DNA from 4 places in the Lysinibacillus sp. NPDC047702 genome. Region 3 is predicted to be linked to each of the others. Evidence: riboswitches for the same ligand, from Rfam matches in the RefSeq annotation. Region 3 holds a riboswitch; each other region holds the start of a gene.
What was found. A riboswitch is a leader RNA that binds a small molecule or an ion and turns the genes downstream of it on or off. The one in region 3 is predicted to bind thiamine pyrophosphate.
Positions count from the first base shown of each region.

Region 1 (4,046 bases), on a different contig from region 3:
AAAATAATCAATAATGATAGAATTGTACATGCTTAGAATCCTCTCTTATACTTCTGCCATTTCATTTTTTTCTTCTGCGGCATCCATATGCTTCTCTAAATTAATGGCACAACAACCTATTTCTGCACCCGCTACTCTAGAAAGATATACCACCTTCTGACCATTTCTTCCGCATTCACATGTATTTTCTTTCTTTAAATACACTAAATCCTCAGTTTGAATAAATCCTGGATATGACAAGGATGTAGGGTCAAATATTGCTAAAACACCCCTTTTTCCTTGTGGTACTTCTTCCGCTAAATTTTTGGGATTTCTTAATGAAAAATGAACCCAAGGTGGTACATGTTTAGACTGTTTCTCACACTCGATAGCTAAAATATTAGATTCAACTAATCCATACATATCCCTTATATTTTCTTCAGGAATACCTAAAAATTCAGCACATTCTTTATTGTATTGTTCTCTAGGTATCTCCATACCAGAAAAGCGTTTCCAGCCTCCTAGATTGATAATCATCGTCTTTTGATCTAACTTCAAATGAATATTATTTGTTTTTAAATAATTGACCAGTTTATAAATTAAAAATGGAGGTCCTACGATGTGGCGTGTATGAATGTTTTGCCATTTTTCTAAAGTTTCTATTGCCTCTTTAGGCTTGAAGGATGCTCTCTTAACAAGACATCTTGTTGCATCAAACAAACCTGAGAGCATATTTAATACTTTTACCATTCCCATCTCTGGCATTTCTTCTGGAGAAGGGAATAAAAAGAGACCAGCTCCACGAGAGAAGGCAAACATCTCTCTATACATTGCGTATATACTAAATACGCAATTGTTTAATGTTTCAGCATCCCTTCTCGATATACTTGGGATACCACTTGTTCCTGTACTTCGCATTTCAAATTCTATGTTCTCTAAAGATGTTGATAATAATAAATGAGAGTCAGGTCTTTTAAAACTTGTTACCGGAATAAGTGGAATTTTTTGTATATCATCTAAACTTTGTATATCAGCAGGTGTAACGCCGCTATCCTCGCATAGCATTCGATAAAAGCTATTGTTTTCATAATGATGTTTAAAATTTTGGGAGATTAAATAACCCTTTAATTCATTGACTTTTTCTTCATCCCATTGAAATAGCTGTTGAGTTGACCCAATGACTGCTGTTACTGGATTAATACCTAATTCTTTTAAATTTTCCATTGCTGCTTGAATAGTTACCATTACATTTCCTCTCCTTTTTAATATCAATTTCTCTCGGGTTTTCAGCTTATGACCTCTTCATGTAGACCAGTAATTAGCCGTTATTACAGGAATTATTAGGGGAATATCAACCATATATAAGGCACTAATTATTACAATTTTTGTCATACAGTTGACATAAAAAGATTAACATAAGAACAAATGATGTAACCCCTAATTCACTACAAGAAAAAAAGTAAATTCCACAAAAAAACTTGTGGAATTTACTAATTGATTACTTAATTATTATTGCAAAATATTTATCATTTATTAGTTTAAGAATAAACCATTGGTCCACTATTTAGTGTAATCCTAACTAATAGCAAACCATTTTTCTTTGTGATAGACTGTACTATATTTGATTAGAAAAGGGGGGTATTCGATGACCCAGCAGAAGTCTAATAAGGCGGCTTTGTATATTTTAATGTTTAATATGTTTATCGCAATGGGGAGTATTGGAATTATTATTCCTGTCATGCCAGAGTATTTAAGAATATTTGGTGCTGCAGGACAAGTTTTAGGCATGCTTATTGCAACGTTCGCCTTAGCTCAATTCGTTTTTTCTCCAATTGCTGGGAATCTTTCGGATCAGTATGGTCGAAAAAATCTTATAATTTTCGGGCTTATACTAACAGGACTTGCACAAATAGGTTTTGGGCTCTCTACAGAAGTTTGGATGCTCTTCTTGGCACGCTTTTTAGGTGGCCTTGGATCAGCCTTTGTTGCACCTCCTATTATGGCATTTGTGGCAGATGTTACAACATATGAAGAACGAGGCAAAGGGATGGGGATGCTTGGTGCTGCCATGTCTCTTGGGTTTATGATTGGACCAGGTATTGGTGGATTCTTATCGCAAGTCAGCTTACATTTTCCATTCTATACGGCTGGAGCTGCGGCTATTTTGGCTGCTATTTTATCGTTCTTTTTATTACCATCTACCAAACCAAATGCAGCACAAAAAATGCATAAGCAAGACAATCTCGCAAAACAAATGGTACGTTCAGTACATATGCCTTACTTTGTTATGCTTATTATTATGATGGTATTCTCGTTCGGAATTGCTAATTTCCAAACGACTTTATCATTATTTGTTACAGATAAGTTTCATTATACACCCGGAGATATTGCTATTATTTTAGTAGTGGGTGGTGCTTTTGGTGTAGTTGTACAAATGTTTGTCATTACCCCACTCTTTAATCGCTACGGTGAAATGAAGGTCGTATTAGTCAATTTATTTATTGCAGCTGTATCTATTTACTTAATATTATTCGTTTCTGGATTTGCCCTTATTTTAGTTGTTGCAACAATCTTCTCTACAGCTACAACATTAATTCGTCCTGCTGTCAACACACTGATCTCCAAACTTGCTGAAAATGAGCAAGGATTTGCAGCAGGTTTAAATAATGCTTATATGAGCCTTGGGAATATGATTGGTCCAGCATTGGCAGGTATTTTATTCGATTGGAATATGAATAGCCCTTATATATTTGGTGCTATTATTTTGATGGCTTGCTTCTTCCTTGCCCTTATTTGGACAATGAAAAAAGCACCACATCTTATGCAGCCCGATTCTAAATAGTCTGAAAAATCATTGACTATTATTAGCAGTATGTTACATTTATCTTGTTACGATGTTATACACAAATTAAATAATTTTTACCACTAGGGGAGTCTTTAAAAGGCTGAGACATATATTGTCATATATGGACCCTTTGAACCTGATCTAGTTCATACTAGCGTAGGGAAGTGGCGACATCTTGCTTTTTAATATGTAAATGCAAGGCCGCTTCCTATTGTTTTCAGGAAGCGGTCTTTTTGTGTTTAACCAGTTTAGCAGCGATAACCATTCATTTAATATTTCAAGGGAGTGTTACTTATGTCAATTCGAAAATTAACAATCATGGCCTTATTAGTTGCAATTGCTGTAGCAGGTTCTACCTTCGTTTCAATTCCAACAGGGATTGCGCGAGCTTATCCAATACAGCATGCCATCAATGTCATTAGTGCCATTCTACTCGGTCCAGTACCAACCATCATCATTGCCCTTGTCACGGCAATAATTCGTATTCTAACAGGGACAGGCTCCCTATTAGCCATTCCTGGAAGTGTCATTGGCGCATTTTGTGCAGCATTAGCTTATAAATACAGTGGCAAACCTTGGCTAACAGGTGTCGGTGAAATAGTAGGAACTGGGATCATCGCTTCCCTCATAGCAGTACCATATGCATATATCTTAATGGGAACATCTGTCGCAGCAATGTTTTTCATGCCTGCTTTTTTGAGCTCTAGTATTATTGGTGCTATTTTAGGTGTGGCCGTTGCTAGTAGTCTACGAAATACTGTACTTATTAAAAATTTCCATTAAATGAACAGGGATTCCTTCAATTCTATTTTGATCGGAAATCTCCTTTATTGGATCACTTCCCCCTAATTTATGAGATGAACTTCCCCTTTTCAAAGAACCACCCAATCATATACAAAAAACAGTGCAAAATAATCAATCATTTTGCACTGTCATTTAATCCAATTTATCGTTTCTTCATGCCCTTTAATAACTGAGCAACATTCGTATCCTCTGCCTGTATGGTTTTATTCTCTACAAGCGACTCTTTCTTCTTCGACTTAGCAAAGATGCCCCAGCCAAAGCGGCGAATCGTAATATCGATGAAGAAGAATAACATACCTGCTAATATAAGCCACGTTGCTATATTTTGCCGGTCTGCCCCTTTCTTCGTAAATTCACGAAATACCTCCTTCGGTTCTTTCAAAACAGAGCCACCCGTTTGCTTTGTCAGTTCTTCCAC
Region 1 is NZ_JBNNMG010000027.1:18,330-22,375, forward strand. Features, by position in the region: gene ACQKIM_RS14115 (iron-sulfur cluster assembly scaffold protein) at 1-30, opposite strand, end outside; gene ACQKIM_RS14120 (LuxE family acyl-protein synthetase) at 46-1,224, opposite strand; gene ACQKIM_RS14125 (MFS transporter) at 1,625-2,821, shown strand; TPP riboswitch at 2,897-3,004, shown strand; gene thiW (energy coupling factor transporter S component ThiW) at 3,119-3,607, shown strand; gene ACQKIM_RS14135 (VWA domain-containing protein) at 3,771-4,046, opposite strand, start outside.
Region 1: linked by a shared signal. The riboswitch ahead of thiW (energy coupling factor transporter S component ThiW) and the one ahead of thiM (hydroxyethylthiazole kinase) in region 3 are both predicted to bind thiamine pyrophosphate.

Region 2 (4,046 bases), on a different contig from region 3:
TGTCTAAGAGGTAATGAATGTTACTTAAGACAGTTCTTTTTTATTGGGGAAGGCTAGTTCTATTCTCTCTTTTGGACAGATTGACCTAGCGAAAAAACAGCACTACTATAAGAAAGGAAAGGAGGGCACATTATGATATATCTCGGTATGATTTTCTTCCAGATTGTTGCTCCTATCTTAGTGCTTCTTGTGCTTGGCGCGATGTTGCAAAAGAAATTTTGCTTCAATCTAAAAGCACTCTCTCAGCTTATTACCTATTGCTTCATGCCCGCTGCTGTTTTTGTTAATTTATATGAAACAAGCGTGGAGTTCTCTGTGCTGGGAGAAGTTGCGATATTTATTGTACTTTTTATTGGCAGTCAAATGGTGCTAAGTCATTTCTTAGCGAAAGGGCTTGGTTTAGTTAAAACAGAGGCTGCGGTGTTTAAAAATAGTGTCGTCCTTATTAATTCAGGAAACTACGGAATTCCTGTTGCACAAATGATATTCGTGACACAGCCAATTGGTGTAGCGATACAGGTTATTCTTGTGATATTCCAAAATATGACTACCTATACATATGGCTTATACAACTTAATTTCCTCAACAAAATCAGGTATGTCTATTGTAAAGGATTTCCTTAAGATGCCTATCATTCATGCCCTTATTATAGGGGTAGCGATGAACTATTTCGATATTGCAGTGCCACAATTTATTAAAATTCCTATAGATCATGTGGCAGACGGTTTTATTGCTGTGGCATTAATCACGTTAGGTGCACAATTATCACAGCTTGAAATTAAATCTATGTTTAATAAAACCGTTATCATTAGCTGTTTTACAAGACTGATTTTGGGACCAGCAGTTGCTTTACTCATTATTTATTTACTCGGCTTAGATGGGGTAGTGGCACAATCATTATTTATCGCTAGTGCTTTTCCAACATCCCGAAATAGCTCAAGTTTAGCTTTAGAGTATGATATCGAGTCAGCAACAGCCGCTCAAACTGTTTTATTTTCAACAATAGTGAGCTGTATTACAGTAACAATTGTTATTTATCTTGCGGAATTATTATTTCTTTCATAACATATCACGTAAAAAAAGGAATAGGCTTAAGGCTTATTGCTTTTTTTTATGCTTCAAAAGTAAAATGAAGAAAATAATTAGAAAATAAAAGGATGTTTGTTAGTTATTGTAATTTCAAATATATACATAGGGTAAATAGGTTTTTGATAATAATATTGAAAGGGGCGATCATAGCTTTGCGTAAAGGTATAGAGTTATGGAAGAAATTCATTATCTTATTAATCGTTATTATGATTGTTTTTAGTGTTGCTCTTGGACTTATTGTCTATAAGAGCACAAATAACATAGTGGAGTTAGCGTTAAAAGAGAATAGTATGATTCTAGCAAGAAATGTTGTGGGACAGCTTGATTCAGAGAGATATGAGTTGCTAGCTAAAAATCCAGATAATCGCTCGCTGTATCTTGATTTACAGAAGGAGCTTACGACAATACTGAATACCAATTATGTAACGTATATCTATGTATTCAAGGGAACACCTGAGGGTAAACAATCAATGGTGCTGGTGGATGCTGGAGATCTCACTAGTGAGGAAACCTATCAAATTGGGGATATTATGGAGGATGTTCCATATGAAAGTGTTGTAAAAACAATCTCCAATAATGAGAATGGCTTTAGTGAGTTTGTTTCTGTAGAGGGGTGGGGAGATTTTATTTCTGCTTATGCACCTGTTAGAGCAGAAAATGGTGAAATTGTTGCATATGTTGGACTAGATATTGAGAGCTCCATTATTTATGGCATTCAAAAATCTGCTGTAACAAAGTACTTGCCTATACTTTTAGGCATTGTCATTTTATTGAGTGTCGTTATGATGACGACATTGTATTTGTATATGCGAAAATCACTGAAGCCAATATTTATCATGAAACGAGCAACAATAGCCTTTACAGATGGAAATATGGCAGAAGCTCAACATATATTGGATGAAATAAGCTTTGAATCAAATGATGATATTTCTGATTTTAGCAGCAAATTTAAAGAGATGATGCAATCCATGCATCAAATTATATTTAACCTTTCGGGGATTGGCACAGATATTTCTAAGGCCACTGATAGTTTACAGGAGGTAGGAAATAATGTGCAGCACTCAAGTAACAGGCTGATTGAAAGTGCAGGGGGAATAGAGGAGAGTGTGGATCGACAAAGAGACCTAGCGACACATTCCTTTAAAACAATTGAAGAGATGACGGCAGGAATTATGCAGATATCAGCCTCTGTTTCTTCCGTTATGAAAAGCTCATCCAATACAGCGAATCTTGTGAAGCAAAGTCAATCGGAAGCGGCAATGATTACGGATCGGATGAATGGCGTGGCAGATTTGGTGACGCATACGGCAAATAATGTGAATATTCTTGGTGAAAGATATAGCACAATCGAAGAAATGATAGGTGTTATTCAAAGTATTGCCGATCAAACAAATTTATTGGCGTTAAACGCGGCGATTGAGGCAGCGAGAGCAGGTGAACATGGTAAAGGCTTCGCTATTGTCGCGGAAGAGGTGAAAAAACTGGCGGAAATGACAAAGCTGTCGGCAGAAGATATTCGTCAGCATATATATGAATTTAAAATAGTGACAGAGACGGTGTTAAAAGAAATGGACCATAGTACTGTTGAAGTTAAAGAGGGAGCTCATTTAGTGATGGCTATTAGTGATGAGCTAGATCATTTGTTTGAAGCAGTAAAAGTAGTTGAGGAAGATGTTCAAAATGTTTTTGAGGTTACAAACACAATGTCCAAAAACACGAACGTCGTTTTATCGGCATTAGAGCAAACTAATGAGGCATCCGAGGCTGTTTTGTTGGAAACAAAAGAAGTAGCCGATGCATCTAAGTTGCAAGAATTATCATTGGGTCAACTAAGTAGAACGATTCATGAATTAACGGAGCAGGTAAAGCGTTTAGAGTTTATGAAGCAAAAATATAAACTCTAAAGTAAAAAATAGTAATGATGCTTCCATCTCTTAGCAATATCTGTTACACTAGCATCAAACTTAATAGCATTAACTAGGGGAGTCTGATGAGTCAGGCTGAGAGGGAAACGCATAGAGGTTTCTTGACCCTTTGGACCTGATCTGGCTCATACCAGCGTGGGAAAGTTAAGAAATTATTGCGAGCTCTTTACAATGCGATAATTATACCTTTTACAATCATAGCCGGATCCAAAATTTTTTGGATTCGGTTTTTTTATTTTTATTGGGTGAGCTAGATTCGGTCCTTGTATGAATTTTCTATAAGGGAGAGAAGCGGGTCATGACAACAATTAGCGAAAAGAACATTACCATTATGTCAAGCTTTGATGGTAGCAAAAAGGTTTATGTAGAGGGATCAAGATCAGATATTTTAGTGCCGATGCGTGAAATTGCATTAAGTCCAACGACAGGAAGCTTTGGAGAAGAGGAAAATGCACCAGTCCATGTGTATGATACGAGTGGTCCATATACTGACCCTGCCTATAAGGTAGATATTACGAAGGGCTTGCCAGCGTTGCGAAGTGAATGGATTAGAGAACGAGGGGACGTAGAGGAGTATGTGGGGCGTACTATTAAACCAGAGGATAATGGTTTCCGCAAAGCGGATGATCCGCGTATAAAGGAAAATACCTTTCCGGATTTATCAAGAAATCCTCTGCGAGCTAAAAAAGGTAAAAATGTAACACAGCTTCATTATGCACGAAAGGGAGTTATTACACCTGAAATGGAGTTTGTAGCTATTCGCGAAAATATGGATCCTGAATATGTTCGCTCGGAGATTGCGGCGGGGCGTGCCATTATGCCTTCTAATATTAATCATCCTGAGGCAGAGCCAATGATTATAGGACGTAATTTTCATGTGAAAATTAATGCCAATATTGGGAATTCAGCAGTGTCATCATCTATTGCAGAAGAGGTAGAGAAAATGACATGGGCAACACGCTGGGGCGCTGATAATATTATGGATTTATCGACTGGTAAGCACATTCATACGACACGTGAATGGATTATCCG
Region 2 is NZ_JBNNMG010000005.1:135,464-139,509, forward strand. Features, by position in the region: gene ACQKIM_RS04545 (AEC family transporter) at 133-1,065, shown strand; gene ACQKIM_RS04550 (methyl-accepting chemotaxis protein) at 1,242-2,993, shown strand; TPP riboswitch at 3,059-3,173, shown strand; gene thiC (phosphomethylpyrimidine synthase ThiC) at 3,313-4,046, shown strand, end outside.
Region 2: linked by a shared signal. The riboswitch ahead of thiC (phosphomethylpyrimidine synthase ThiC) and the one ahead of thiM (hydroxyethylthiazole kinase) in region 3 are both predicted to bind thiamine pyrophosphate.

Region 3 (4,046 bases):
CTCTTCTTTAATTTTTAAAAGTTTTTTATAAATTTCTGCAGATTCCTTAACACCACCACCTGGTGAATTAACACTTAAAACAACACCTTGTATTGAATCATCATTTAAAATATTATCTAATTGGTCTAAAAAGAATTGATGATCATATGCTACTGGTTGCCATAACGAACTTGAACCAATATCTTGTATCGCCCCATCAACCTTTAAATAGGCTATCCGCTTATTTATACTACCGTTTTCAATAACTGTCTCCATTACTGATAAATTATCACTAGCCATTAAGCTATCAAAATTACCAAAGAAATCTGATTTAAATATCGCAAATACAGTGTTTATACCTAAAGAAAATACAAGTAATACACCTGCAATAATTAAAGCAGTCCATCTTTTTACATTCATGTCTTTCCGCCTCCTCTACACGTTATACGAATAACTTTCTAATATGTTTCATTTTTTTGCAATCTTTGCAAAAGGTTATGCTCATTAACATTACCGAATATCATAAAAAAAATCAAAGCTCGATAAAAAAACATGAACTTTGATTTTCGACATTATTTCCTAGGAAATTATTATGTGAATTATTGCTTTTGACAAAAACCTCAACAAAATGTCAACCTGTAACTATTTAATGGCACATTTATTTTTTTCTTGTTGACGCAGCTCAATACGACGGATTTTGCCAGATGATGTCTTTGGCAATTCAGTTACAAATTCAATAGCACGAGGATATTTATATGGAGCTGTTAAAGATTTTACATGATTTTGAAGTTGCTTGATAAGACTAGCATTTCCTATCTCTCCATCATTAAGCACCACAAATGCCTTCACAATATTTCCTCGAACCTCATCAGGACTTGCTACAACTGCCGCTTCTTTTACTGCTGCATGTTTCATCAAAGCGTCTTCTACTTCAAATGGTCCTATTGTATAGCCAGATGAAATAATAACATCGTCTCCTCGTCCCTCAAACCAAAAATAACCATCTATATCTTTATATGCTCGATCACCAGTGATATACCAATCACCTCTAAATTGTAAGCTAGTGCGTTCAGGATCATGTAAATATTTTTTAAATAATGCAGGTGTCTCACGATGTACAGCAATGTCACCTACTTCTCCTACTGAAACAGGATTTCCTAAATCATTGATAATATCTATTGTATTTCCTGGAGTTGGTTTACCCATTGAGCCGATTCTAGCCTCCATACCTACCATTGTTCCGACTAATAATGTATTTTCAGTTTGCCCATAACCATCTCTAACCTGTAAACGGAAAACATTCGAAAATACTTTTATTACATCACTATTTAGAGGTTCTCCTGCTGAAACAGCCTGACGAACACTCTCTAAATTAAAATCTTGTAAGTTTTCTAATGCAGCCATAAATCGATATTCAGTTGGTGTACAGCACAGGATATTAATATTGAATTTCTCAAGAAGTGTAAGATATGTTGCCGCATCAAATTTACCTTTGTACACAAATGCGGTTGCACCACTTCCCAATGTTGCGAGGAACGGACTCCAAATCCATTTTTGCCAGCCTGGAGCTGCTGTAGCCCAAACAATGTCATCTTCCTGTACGCCTAACCAATTCGGCGCTGTTGTTCGTAAATGAGCATATCCCCAGCTATGTGTATGTACTGCTGCCTTAGGATTGCCTGTTGTACCACTTGTATAAGCTAAAAATGCATTATCTGTACTTTTCGTTGGCGTAGAACTTATGTAGTTTGTTGGTTGATTTTGCATTTTTTGTAGTAATGACTGCCAAGGTTCATGTGCTACTCCTATTACGAATTGCTGCAAGCCCTGTAAGTTTTTCACGTTATCAAATTGCTCAATATATGGCTGATAAGCAACTATACCCTTTGCATTAGCATGGTGTATGCGATATTCTATATCCTTCGTTCTTAGCATTTCGGAACTAGGAATAATCGTTAAACCGATTTTTAATGCAGCAATATAGACAATATAGGCTTCTACAGATCTAGGCACCATTACAATTAATACATCACCTTTTGTTAAACCTTGGTTTGTAAAAACATGTGCAGCCTGATTTGCCTTTGCAAGTAGATGTGCGTATGTAATAAATTTAACATCATTATTTTCATCATAAATAATTAGTGCATTCTTGGTTGCATCCTGTGCATATTTTTCAATTTCCTCTGTAATATTGTACCATTCAGGTGCAATTAAATCTTGTCTTTTCATGGCAAATGCCTCCCTTTTGCTATGACTCATTATAAAACTCCATTTTTATCATTTTCAATGGTTCGCACTCTATTTTAGAAAAGTCATGACAACTATCATACTCTGTTATATGGCATCAGTCACGTTCATTGTCAAAACTAGCTATTGAACAGGAAAGAAAAATATGGTACATTTTGGTCAACTAAAAGCATAATTGCAGGGGGACTCATTTGGAGTTGAGAAGGTAAAACCTGACCCTTTGAACCTGTTAGTTAATACTGACGTAGGGAGCAATTCACATCTAATTCACTGATGAAAGGCTCTTTTGCGTGTATTTATTACACAAAAAGGAGCCTTTTTTGCATGCTTACGTCCATCCAATAAAGGAGGACTTAGAATGATTTTTCAAACTATCCGCAAAAAAAATCCACTAATTCATTGTATTACAAATTATGTGGTGGCAAATTTTCAAGCAAACGGCCTATTAGCAATTGGTGCCTCGCCAGTTATGGCTGATGCCAGTGACGAGGTTGAGGAGATGGTTGCAATTGCCTCAAGCTTATTGATTAATATTGGTACACTTAATGACAAAAAGAAAGAATCCATGTTACTTGCTGGGAAAAAGGCCAATGCACTTGGCATACCTGTAGTATTAGATCCTGTTGGCGCTGGAGCTACAACCTACCGAAAACAAACTGTACAACATCTGTTAAATGAGATCGAATTTGCAGTAATTCGCTGCAATATTGGAGAACTTGCCGCAATTGCCAATGTAGAATGGCAGCAAAAGGGTGTAGATAGTGGCGCAGGTTCAATATCTTTAGAAGATGAAGCGAAGAGAATTGCTCAGCTTTATCATTGTATAGTGATTGTCACAGGTGAAAAGGATTTAATAACTGATGGAAATCAACTGCAATGGATTACAGGTGGGAATTCTCATATGACAGAGGTCACTGGAACTGGCTGCTTATTAAGTGCCATTTGTTGTGCTGCTTACGTAACTGGTCATCAGCCTTATCACCAATTAATAGAAGTACTAAGATTTTATAAAAAAATTGCTGAACAAGCAGGTTCTACTACACAATACATTGGTGATTTTCAAATTGCTGTATTAAATGAACTCTATCGTCTTTCAAAGGCTGGTGAAGAATAATGCAGGTTGTAATGACTATTGCTGGATCTGATAGTGGCGGCGGTGCAGGTATACAGGCTGATCTAAAAACCTTTCAGGAATTAAAGGTGTTTGGAACTTCTGTCATTACAGCATTGACTGCCCAAAATACCCTTGGTGTATCTAATGTCATGCCCATTGAGGCAAACTTCGTTAAGCAACAACTACAGGCACTATTGGAGGATTTCTCAATTAGTGCAATGAAAACAGGCATGCTATTTTCCTCTGACATCATTCAAACTATTTCACAAATGATGGCTAATACTAAAGTTCCGCTTATTGTAGATCCTGTGATGATCGCGAAGGGCGGAGAAAGCTTATTACAACAAGACGCAATTGATGCCATCATGAATCTTTTACTGCCAATTGCAACCATTGTAACTCCGAATATCCCAGAGGCAGAAAGGCTTACTAGTAGAGAAATTAAAACTTTAGCTGATATTAAAGAAGCAGCCTATCTCTTATTACAAACAGGAGTACGATGTGTCATTATAAAAGGAGGGCATCTAGCAGATAAGGATTTCGCCATTGATTATATATTTTTTCACGATGGACAGTCTTTTTCTATGCAAACTCCTCGTATTTCTACAAAAAATACACATGGTACTGGCTGTACGTTTTCAGCAGCCTTAACTGCTTTTTTGGGCGGTGGTCTTCCTATAAAAGAAGCGATTATAGAAGCAAAAAA
Region 3 is NZ_JBNNMG010000051.1:13,374-17,419, forward strand. Features, by position in the region: gene sppA (signal peptide peptidase SppA) at 1-399, opposite strand, end outside; gene mbcS (acyl-CoA synthetase MbcS) at 622-2,208, opposite strand; TPP riboswitch at 2,396-2,494, shown strand; gene thiM (hydroxyethylthiazole kinase) at 2,585-3,340, shown strand; gene thiD (bifunctional hydroxymethylpyrimidine kinase/phosphomethylpyrimidine kinase) at 3,340-4,046, shown strand, end outside.

Region 4 (4,046 bases), on a different contig from region 3:
CTGTATATCTACACCGTTTAATAAAATAGCTCCCTTATCAATAGAAGAAACACCGCCAATTAATTGAAAGAGCGTGCTTTTCCCACTACCAGATGGACCAATGATTGCCACAAATTCACCGTCCTTTACCTCAAAAGATAAATCTCGAATGACCTGAAGAGAATCAAAGGATTTATCAATATTTTGAACGCTTAGCATGGAATCCTCTCCCCTTCACAGTAAGTTTTTCTAGCAGTAGAATAGCGCTAAATAATACTAAACTTAAACAGACAATAGCCAAAATTGCCACAAACACACGATCTGTACGAAATGATGATTGGGCCAATGTCATATAGACCCCAATTCCCTTTTTGGCACCTAACCACTCAGCAATAACAGCCCCCATAACGCTGTATGTGGCAGCAATTTTAATACCCGAAAAAATAGATGGGTATGCAAATGGCCATTCTAGCTTCCAAAAAGTTTGTGCCTTTGTTGCCCCAATCATCTCAAAATAATGCTTCAACTCCGGTGAGGTTTGACGAAAGCCATCCATTGCTGCAATAACAATTGGGAAAAAGCATACAAGACAAATAATGATAAGTTTAGGTAATAAACCAAAGCCAAACCAAATAATTAATAACGGTGCTAGGACGAGTATAGGAACGTTTTGTGACATAATGAGAATGGGATAAAGTAGCTCTCGAATAAATGAAAAACGATGCAGGAGCACAGCAACTGCTAGTCCACAACCTATGCCAATAGTAAGTCCTAGTAAAGCTAATTTCACTGTTGCGAAGGCATGAGGCATAAATGTTTCATACGATTGTATACCTTCTGTCAAAATAGCACTTGGTGCCGGCAATAACCAATGCGGTATATCTGCTAAACGCACGATTAGCTCCCATATGAATAAGAGGAAGGCGATAAAAATTATCGTCCTTCCCTTTTGTATTGCCCACTTCATCACTGGTATTTCTCCGTTAATGTGCCCATTGTAATCCCAGTTGGCTGATATAAAATTTTCACTTGCGTAATAACATTGATGGCACCAAGCTCTATCATCTTGATATTCATTCGTTCAATAATTTGTAGTAACGTTGTCAGCTCACCCTCCATTGTCGTTTCTAAAGGGTGCACCTCATATTTCACACCTGATGCATCAATAATAGCAATGGCTGCATCAACAAATGGAATAACATCTTCATATTTTTCTGTTTTCGGGATAATTTGTACACTGATTAATGAGTTTGCCATATTACTTTGTCTCCTTTTTCGGTAAAAAGTCGTTTGTAAATGCTTGTTCTGCGTTAAATTCGCCCTCTAAAACGTTGTTGCTAGTCATCCACTTCGCGTAGTTTTCCCAGACAGTTAACTTTTGCTCGCCCCATTGAGCAGCGTCATCCTGATACTTATCTGCCAGCCACTCCTGACTTTTATGCACAAGATCTTTATCTAAATCAGGTACTGCCTCAAGTAAAACATCTGCTGCCTCACTTGGATTACTGATCGCATATTCATAGCCCTTTGCCACGGCAGCGACAAATGCTTCAACTGTCTTTGGATCATCCTTAATCATTGTTTCATTCGTAGCTAGAACGGGTGTATAATAATCCAGTTGATCACTATAATCTGTTAAATACAGCATGTTCAGCTTTTCACCACGAAGCTCAGCTTCAATTCCAGTCCAAGCATAATAAATCCATGCAAAATCAATATCTTTTTTCATCATTGTAAAGAAATCGATATCGCCGGCATTAATAATATCTAATTTATTTATATCTGCATTTTCAGTTTGCATTAATGATTGTAGAACGGCCTGCTCAAGAGGAGCTCCCCAGCCACCATACGTTTTCCCTTCAAATTCCTTTGGTGATGTAATGCCTTTAGAGGCAATTGAGGCAAAGCCAGAAGTATTATGCTGAATAATCGCCGCAATCGATACTAGAGGTACATCCTGTACACGAGCCTGTGTAATTCCCTCCTGATAGCTTATACCAAACTGTGCCTTGCCAGACGCCACAAGCTGATCCGCTCCTGCGTCACCAGGTTGTAAAATATCAACATCTAAGCCCTGCTCTTCAAAATAACCTAATTTCTTAGCAACATATAGCCCTGTATGATTTGTATTTGGTGTCCAATCGAGTACAACGGACACCTTTTTTAATGCATGTTCATCCTTGTTGGTATCCTTTTTTTCGCTACAGCCAGCTAATGTTAAAAGGGCAGCCATAAGAACCAATAACCATTTTTTCATGCTGAATCCTCCCAGTAAATAGTGTGAAAGTGTTCATGAGTGAATGTTTTAACCAGAAGAAAGCGTATTCATAGAATATCTGTAATTAATGTAAAGAAAACATAAAAAAACGCCCAGGAATCCTCCCAGACGTTGTGCAATCAATATCAAAAACTTACTTTTTTTGAATAGATGTTCCCTACGCTGGTACGAGCCAAATCAGGTTCAAAGGGTCAGCGTCTAACGGACACAATCTCAGCTGGCAACTACCAGCCCCCCTACATTCTTTACATATGAACTTTTCGTTGATTATTATACCCATATCTCACTGTAAATAACAAGGCTCTTTTTAATGAAAACGCTGTAAAAATAATTTAATCGCATCATCTCTCGCTTCAAGCATTCCATCCTCAGTGAGATACTTTTCATTTAGCCCAAATACCTGTAATGTCCCTTCCTTATTATAACGTGGCACTAAGAGAGCTAATGAAACATCTTTAAAGGCGTAAAGTGGTGTTAATGAACCATCTTCTTCGACTTGATAGAATCTAAAGCGGTAATGTTCCTCCTTCGGTATCCATTCGTAAAGAGCAAGATTATTCTGATAGGCTGTTAAAGTAAGGGCAATTTTACCATCAAGTTTATGATAGGAGCCATCTTCTAAATCAACATATCCTACCTCAAAGCTTTCTCCAGTTCTAAAAGAAGCATAGATTTTATGGTCAGTCATTGACATGTCATGTATGCGTTTAAAAGGTAAATCGTAGTGTTTTTCTTTTTCCGTTTGAACATCATAGAGCGTAAAGCGGACCGTTTCTACTCCATCTTTTTTAAAGGCACTTGGTAGGAGCAATTGATTGTCCTGATAAATTGGCTGGCTTACTGCACTATTATCAAAGGCTTGTTTAAATTGTTTTACCTCATTTGTACGCAGATTTGTTAAGCTATAAATGGTATGACCTGTCCTTGTATCAGATATTTCTGTCAGTAGCGTATCATCTTCTAAATCCATAAAAGTATCCGTAGGAAAGCCTTTGACCTCTAATGTTACTCTATTTTTTACGAACATAGATTTCCTATCATCAACCATCCAAGCAAGCCAATCTTCATTTACTAACATTTTTGAAATAGGGAATTTACTTGTTACTTCCACTTTTTCAATATGTGAATCGAGTGCATAGGAGTAAATGGTACTGCCTTCGTAATAATAAAAGGAGTTCGTTGCATCATCAAAGACAGCTGTAGATAATGTATGAGCAGATCGACCAGGGATACTAATTTCTTCATAGGATTGCTCAGTTATTTGCGAAATCGTCAATTGTTCCTTTATTCCATCTATAAAAGGATAACTTAATAATGCCGTAAGTGCTAAAGCTGAAATTCCTACTGCTACAGGTTTCCACATATGTTTTTTTACAGGGATTTGCTGTTGCTCAAATCTAACATGAGCAGCCTCTAATATCTCTTCTTTTTTTTGGGGAGTTAATGCTAATTGATCTGGTATAGTAGCCTTTAATCGATTACGTAAATTCATTTCCATTATAAAACCCCTCCTTTTCTAATTGGATACCTACTCGTTTTCTCCCTCTTGCTAGCCTTGTTTTCACTGTATTGATTGAACATTGTAAAATGGATGCGATATCGGTGATAGATAGTTCATCATAGTAATAAAGCCAAAGAACCTCTCGATATTTCGTTTCTAATGTAGTAATACTGTGAGCAATAACATCCATTTCCTCCTGCTTTAAAATTTGAGATTCCACTGAAATAGAGGCTTCCTGCTTTTTAAAAAGTCTAGTTAACTCTGTTTTCCTATATGCCCAGCTTTTAA
Region 4 is NZ_JBNNMG010000024.1:47,802-51,847, reverse strand. Features, by position in the region: gene ACQKIM_RS13310 (ABC transporter ATP-binding protein) at 1-198, opposite strand, end outside; gene ACQKIM_RS13305 (ABC transporter permease) at 176-946, opposite strand; gene ACQKIM_RS13300 (thiamine-binding protein) at 946-1,236, opposite strand; gene ACQKIM_RS13295 (ABC transporter substrate-binding protein) at 1,238-2,236, opposite strand; TPP riboswitch at 2,395-2,505, opposite strand; gene ACQKIM_RS13290 (hypothetical protein) at 2,565-3,755, opposite strand; gene ACQKIM_RS13285 (sigma-70 family RNA polymerase sigma factor) at 3,736-4,046, opposite strand, start outside.
Region 4: linked by a shared signal. The riboswitch ahead of ACQKIM_RS13295 (ABC transporter substrate-binding protein) and the one ahead of thiM (hydroxyethylthiazole kinase) in region 3 are both predicted to bind thiamine pyrophosphate.